One region of the Bacillus sp. FG16 genome, then DNA from elsewhere that is predicted to be linked to it. Evidence: a T-box and tRNA genes for the amino acid it is inferred to sense, from the RefSeq annotation. Region 1 holds a T-box; the other holds one or more tRNA genes.
The links. A T-box is a leader RNA that pairs with one kind of tRNA and senses whether it is charged. The one in region 1 lies ahead of ACODS7_RS10360 (valine--tRNA ligase), so its partner is inferred to be a tRNA-Val.

Region 1 (3,439 bases):
GCAAGAAACAACGCCGCAATTTGAATTGTTTGGGCGAAAAGATTTCAAGAAAGAAAAAGCGAAAAAGCAGGAAGAACAAGAAGAAGAGTACTCACAGCGAGATGAAAATGCGCTTTATTTAACAAAACTATTTACGAAAGAACCGGAAGAAGAATTTACAAAGTTAAGAATGTATTTCGTGCAAGAAGGGGATACAATTGAATCTATTGCAGAACGTTATGAAACGTCTGTACAAAATGTGTACCGTGTCAATCAAACAGAAGATATATTTTTAAATACGGGGCAAATTATTTATATTCCCGTTTCAAGGGTAAAGGCGAAATAAGGAAGTGAGTGTTTTCACTCGCTTCTTTTCTTAGAGGCTATGTTTTGAATAGAAAGGGTTATTCGTATGGATATTGAATTACGAAATCACTATGAACCTATCGTGAGGCAATATAGATTGGATACGCAGCATATGGAAGAGCACGGAAGTGTAATGAAAATTTATACGAATCAAGGTCCATATGCACTCAAGAAAATAGAAGGCAGAAAGTTAGAGCGGAATAATTTTCTGCATCATATTCAATATTTGAAGGAGAAAGGTTTTTCAAATTATGTACCTATATACCATGCGACGGATGGAAATTATATTTTAAGTGACGGGACGTATAATTATTATTTAATGCCTTGGTTAGAACGTGCAGAAGGAAACGGCGAAGACAATGATCAATACCATAAAATGTTTCAGACACTCGGAACGTTGCATCAAAAAACTGTGAAGGAAGAAACATATACGGAAGAAGATTTAGAAAAACATTATACAACTATATCCGATCGCTGGGAAAATGATGGTGAGATGTTAGAAGAGTTTCTCGTAGAATCTGAATCGAAATGGTATATGTCTCCGTTTGAATTACAATATTGTACGTACTATCATCATGTAATGAGCGCGCGTGAATTTGCAACGAAGCAATTAAATGAGTGGAACGATGCGATGAAAGAAAAAGAGAAAACACGTATTACTTTTGTGCACGGTAACGTGTCGCTTAATCATTTTTTATTTGACTATGAGCGGAATGGCTATTTTATTAGTTTGGAAAAATCGAAGTTTGCAACGCCTGTGCAAGATATAGTAGGTTTTTATTCGCGGTCTTTAAACACATATCCAATCGCAAGAAGTGATCGGTTTGAATGGTATCAAATGTATCAAAAAAATTTTCCATTTACGAAAGAAGAGCAACTTCTCATGTTTGCTTATATGACGTATCCATCACAATTTATTCGACAAATCGGGTCTTATAGGAAAAGAAAAGATAATCGCAGCGAGGAAAATGAACTGCGCGAAGTAAAGAGTTTGCAACAATCGCATTGGCTCGTTAGCAATATAGAATATTTCCTGTCACAATTACAAGCTGCCCAGCAAGGGAACGGGTAAAGTGAAACTTTAATCAGTGGGTGGCTCCCATCTAACTTCTTTGCTTCAGTTGAATTTTGAGGTGGGGGTCTTACTGCCCACAAATAGCGGGATAAAGAAGATAAGTAGAGAATGCTACTTATCTTTTTTGTATTCACCCGAAAAGCCATAGTTTTAAATTTATCTTGACGAATAAGGTTTCGTTTTTTACACTATTGTATATAATAATTAACAATCATATAAATGCCTTGAAGGGGAAGAGTATAACATGAAACGTCTTCAGAGAGGAGAATCATTAGCTGGGAGATTCTCTAGATAGTTATGTTAGAAGGTAGCCCTGGAGCATCTTTTCTGAACGGAATAGTTCTCATTAGGAAAAGACGGATTTGTCCGTTATCAAATTAAGAGTATAAGCAAATTATGAATTTGTTTGTAAATAAAGGTGGTACCGCGATGTCCCTCGTCCTTTTTGGATGAGGGACATTTTTTATTTTAAGGAGGGAAAATAATGTCAAACACGGAAAAGAATTTACCAACTAAATATGATCATATGTCCGTTGAAGAAGGCCTTTATCAATGGTGGCTTGAAGGCAAGTATTTTGAAGCAACAGGAGACGAGAAGAAACAACCGTATACAATTGTAATTCCACCTCCGAACGTAACTGGTAAGTTACACTTAGGTCATGCTTGGGATACAACTCTTCAAGATATTTTAACTCGTACGAAGCGTATGCAAGGATACGATGTGTTATGGCTTCCAGGAATGGACCATGCTGGTATCGCAACACAAGCGAAAGTAGAAGGAAAACTTCGTGAAGAAGGTATTTCACGTTACGATCTTGGCCGTGAGAAATTCCTTGAAAAAGCTTGGGAGTGGAAAGAAGAGTACGCTTCTCACATTCGTCAACAATGGGGGAAAGTTGGTTTAGGGCTAGACTATTCTCGCGAACGTTTCACATTAGACGAAGGTTTATCTGATGCGGTTAATAAAGTATTCGTTCAATTATACGAAAAAGGCTTAATTTACCGCGGTGAATATATTATCAACTGGGATCCAGCAACACGCACAGCTCTTTCTGATATTGAAGTAATTCATAAAGAAGTTCAAGGTGCATTCTACCATATGAACTATCCGTTAACAGACGGTTCAGGTCACATTCGCCTTGCTACTACTCGTCCAGAAACGATGCTTGGTGATACAGCGGTAGCAGTTCATCCAGAAGATGATCGTTACAAACATTTAATCGGAAAAACAGTTACACTTCCAATCGTAGGCCGTGAGATTCCGATTATTGCTGATGAGTACGTAGAAAAAGACTTCGGAACAGGCGTTGTAAAAATTACACCAGCTCATGATCCGAACGACTTTGAAGTGGGTAACCGTCATGACTTACCACGCATCTTAGTAATGAACGAAGATGGATCGATGAACGAAAAAGCTGGTAAGTATAACGGTATGGATCGTTTCGAATGCCGTAAAGAATTAGTGAAAGACTTACAAGAAGCTGGCGTATTAGTAGAAATCGAGCCTCATATGCATTCAGTAGGTCATAGTGAGCGTAGCGGTGCAGTAGTTGAGCCTTACTTATCAACACAATGGTTCGTAAAAATGGCTCCACTTGCAGAAAAAGCAGTAGCACTTCAACAAAAAGAAGAAGAAAAAGTAACGTTCGTACCAGAGCGTTTTGAAAACACATATTTACGCTGGATGGAAAACATTCATGACTGGTGTATTTCTCGTCAATTATGGTGGGGACACCGCATCCCAGCTTGGTATCATAAAGAAACTGGTGAAGTATACGTAGGTACAGAAGCACCAGCAGATATTGAAAACTGGAATCAAGATAACGACGTACTTGATACATGGTTCAGTTCAGCGTTATGGCCATTCTCAACACTTGGTTGGCCAAATGAAGATTCAGCAGACTTCAAACGTTACTATTCAACAGATGCACTAGTAACTGGTTATGACATCATCTTCTTCTGGGTATCTCGTATGATTTTCCAAGGTTTAGAGTTTACAGGCGAGCGTCCATTTAAAGA
Region 2 (3,439 bases), on a different contig from region 1:
TGCAAAAACAAGGTTCGTCAATTCTTTTTAGTTCACATCGTATGGAACATGTGGAAGAGTTATGCCAACACATTTGTATTATGCACAAAGGTGTACCTGTTGTTCAGGGTGACATTGCCAAAATTAAAAGTGATTTTGGTAAAAAGAACGTTGTAATCGTTGGCGATCATGACTTTGACCATTTGAAAGAAATAAAAGGTGTAGAAAGTATGAAGAAACGTAAAAATGCAGTTACTCTTAAAATTTCATATGAAGAAGTTTCACATGTTTTATTTAAAGAGATAACAAAATTAGGATATGTTAAAAAGTTTGCAGTAGAAGAGCCTACATTAAATGATATCTTTATTGCGAAAGTAGGTGCACAAAATGAGTAGTTTCTGGACAATTTTTTTACAAAACTATAAATCTAAAGTGAAATCAAAATCATATTTTGCTATTACAATAATAGTTTCTCTGTTAATTATAGGATTGATGAATTTTGACAAGATTTATAACTTGTTTGCAGGTAACGAGGACGATCAAGTTGTTGTTGTTACAGAAAAAGAAGAATTATATTCAACCATTCATCAAGTGTTTAAAAATGTCGATAGTAAGATACAAGTTAAACGTAGCACGGATAAACAAAAAGCAGAATCAGGTGTTAAAAATGGTGATTATACATATGCAATCGTTGTAGAGGAATTGAATAATAAACAATTAAAGGCTACGTATATAACTGAGACGGATGTAAATCAGCAAGATGTTAGCAAGGTTCAAACGATTTTATCTCAAATACAATCTTCTAACTTCGCCCAGCAATTGAATCTATCGCAAGATGAATTAAAGGTGTTAACAACGCCAGTAGAAATTCATACCAAAACGGTTTCAGATAAGGTTAAAGATGGAGAACATACTGAGGGTGTAGGGATTTTAATTAATGTCTTTATCATGCTAAATTATGTAATGATATTAATGTATGCTGCACAATTAGCAACAGATGTTGCAACAGAGAAATCTTCTCGTGTTATGGAGTTAGTTGTTTCAAGTATTTCGCCTACCAAACATTTATATGCGAAGCTATTCTCGACATTATTGGCTGGTATTACGCAAATCATAATTTGGGGCTTGGTCGCAACTGTTGGATATAAAACAGCAATTAATGATTCGAAAAATGATATTTTAAATAGTATTGATTTAAATTCTGTTGCTCCAACTCTAGTGTTTTATGGGATTCTATTCTTCACATTAGGATTCTTATTATATGGCTCATTATCTTGTCTATTTGGCTCTATCATTACGCGTATAGAGGAATCTTCTCAAGCTGTTATGCCGCTGATGTTTATGTTACTTGCTGCTTTGTATATCGCAATTTATGGAATGTCAAATCCAAGCAGCATGGTTGTTACCATTACTAGTTATGTACCTTTCTTTACTCCTATAGTTATGCTTGTACGAATTGGATTCCTTAATATCCCAGTATGGGAGATTGCGCTAGCATTAGGGATTCTAATCGCAACAATATGTATAATGATTGGTTTAACGAGTCGTGTTTACCGCGGTGGCGTATTAATATATGGTAAAGGTGCATTTAGTAATATCAAAAAGGCAATCAAGTTAGGGCAAAAATAGGATTGGTTTATTCATATTTAAAAAGACTACATAGTTAATCTATGTAGTTTTTTGTTGTTACGATAATTTTTATATATAAATTATTGTATTAAGCTATTTTTCAAAGAGAACTTTAAAAAGATCCCAAAAGAGAGTAAAGAATCGAGTTCTGGCGAACAACGCAGAGCGATGATTGATATAATTTATGTCTTTCTCCAAAATGAAGACAAGAAGTAGGGGGGGGAATTTAGTTTTAATCATAATCATTTATTTGCTACATAAAGAAAACCCCTTGAATATCAAGGGGTTTTTCCTATGATCCCGACTGGCCTCGAACCAGCGACCTCCACCCTGTCAAGGTGGCGCTCTCCCTGCTGAGCTACGGGATCCCAACTATAAATATTACGATCAGCAATGTGTTTTCATTTCATTCGTGTAATCGAAGGATTTGTATAATTTATTGAATATTGTAACATTTGATGTATTCCTATAATAGCAACAAACTTTAATGGTGTAAAGATTTAACTTTCTGGATATTATCATTCCAATTTTTATATAAAAAATAAGCCCCGAAGAGCTTATTTTAATAATAATATCACCGCGATTATCAATGATATTTTCAAAAATACAATCATAAATAATGGAGCTCGTTCATGAGCTATCGTCCTGTAACTGTCATTCCTGCTGTGTAAATTGTATCTACAGAACCGTCAGCACTTACAACTTCAACTTTATAGCGATATGTTCCATTGTCTGAAATGTTTTCGCCATATCCTGTGAAAGTAGAAATTTCATCATTACTTCCAGCTGGAACCCATTGATTTTGCCAATGGAAGAAAGTATCATATTCTCCCCAGTTATCGCCATATTTTTTCTCGATGCTGACATTGTAATGAATATCTTCAGCTCGTTCATTTGTAATTCTTGCAATTACGTTTTGACCAAAGCTATATTCTGTAGCGTGTACTTGAACTGTAATACCATTCAACGTTTCGCTAGGACCACAAATATAACGACAGAACTCGCTTGCTCCGTCAGCATGTGCCTTCGGTGTATCAATGTTCATAGCTGTTAAACCACCTAAAGCTAAAGCTCCTGTTAATAATACTTTACCAAATGTTTTCACTTGAAATTCCCCCTAAGTATATTCTCAATTCGTTCCATAGATATCACATTAAGTAGTTTTATAACATTAATCTAATCGAACGCTTTTTTCCTCGAGTGTATTCGCTATGAATCTTTCATCTTGTAGTAATCTAACCTCTACATAAAATTTCATAGTTTTGATTCCATATATGTATCATGATTTACATAGAACAAATCTGTTAATACGTTTTGGTTATTTGCTTATTCCACCACTCTTTATTACCTTTTATTGGTAAAACGTTGATTTTATTATATACCATTATTATCTATTTACAAGAAAAAATCATACTGTATGTAAAAATGCATAATAAAAAACACTACTTGTATTCTGTAATTCAGAATACAAGTAGTGTTGGGTTTCAATTAATATTTAATTGGAACTTAATGCTAACTTTTTATGTTTAACAGTATACAATATATCATCGTTAATTAAAGTCATAATTGATAAATCTTGTTCAGGGGACGCTCTTCATGCTGAGCTACGGGATCTTCAAAAGGGAAAGTATAAGCGATTATGATAGTAATGTATAAAGGGATAATGATGAGAAGCGAATTTAGTAGAAAGTAGTCTTAGGATGTAGAGGTTATATTATTTCCGATACCAATCCAAAGGACCTTCATCACTCAAATCAACAAGAAAAGGGAACAAGAAGTGTAAAGGTAAGCTTATGAGTTCTGGCATAGCGTTCACTGTTTTCTTTGATAG

Region 2: it encodes a tRNA-Val, which carries the amino acid that the T-box ahead of ACODS7_RS10360 (valine--tRNA ligase) is inferred to sense. The anticodon was not compared.

The regions. Positions count from the first base shown of each region.
Region 1 covers NZ_JBMDKC010000021.1:33,454-36,892, forward strand. The annotation lists gene spoVID (stage VI sporulation protein D) at 1-325, shown strand, start outside; gene ysxE (spore coat protein YsxE) at 392-1,417, shown strand; T-box leader at 1,636-1,867, shown strand; gene ACODS7_RS10360 (valine--tRNA ligase) at 1,905-3,439, shown strand, end outside.
Region 2 covers NZ_JBMDKC010000024.1:5,374-8,812, reverse strand. The annotation lists gene ACODS7_RS11280 (ABC transporter ATP-binding protein) at 1-374, shown strand, start outside; gene ACODS7_RS11275 (ABC transporter permease) at 367-1,608, shown strand; tRNA gene ACODS7_RS11270 (tRNA-Val) at 1,904-1,976, opposite strand; gene ACODS7_RS11265 (hypothetical protein) at 2,246-2,713, opposite strand; gene ACODS7_RS11260 (hypothetical protein) at 3,323-3,439, opposite strand, start outside.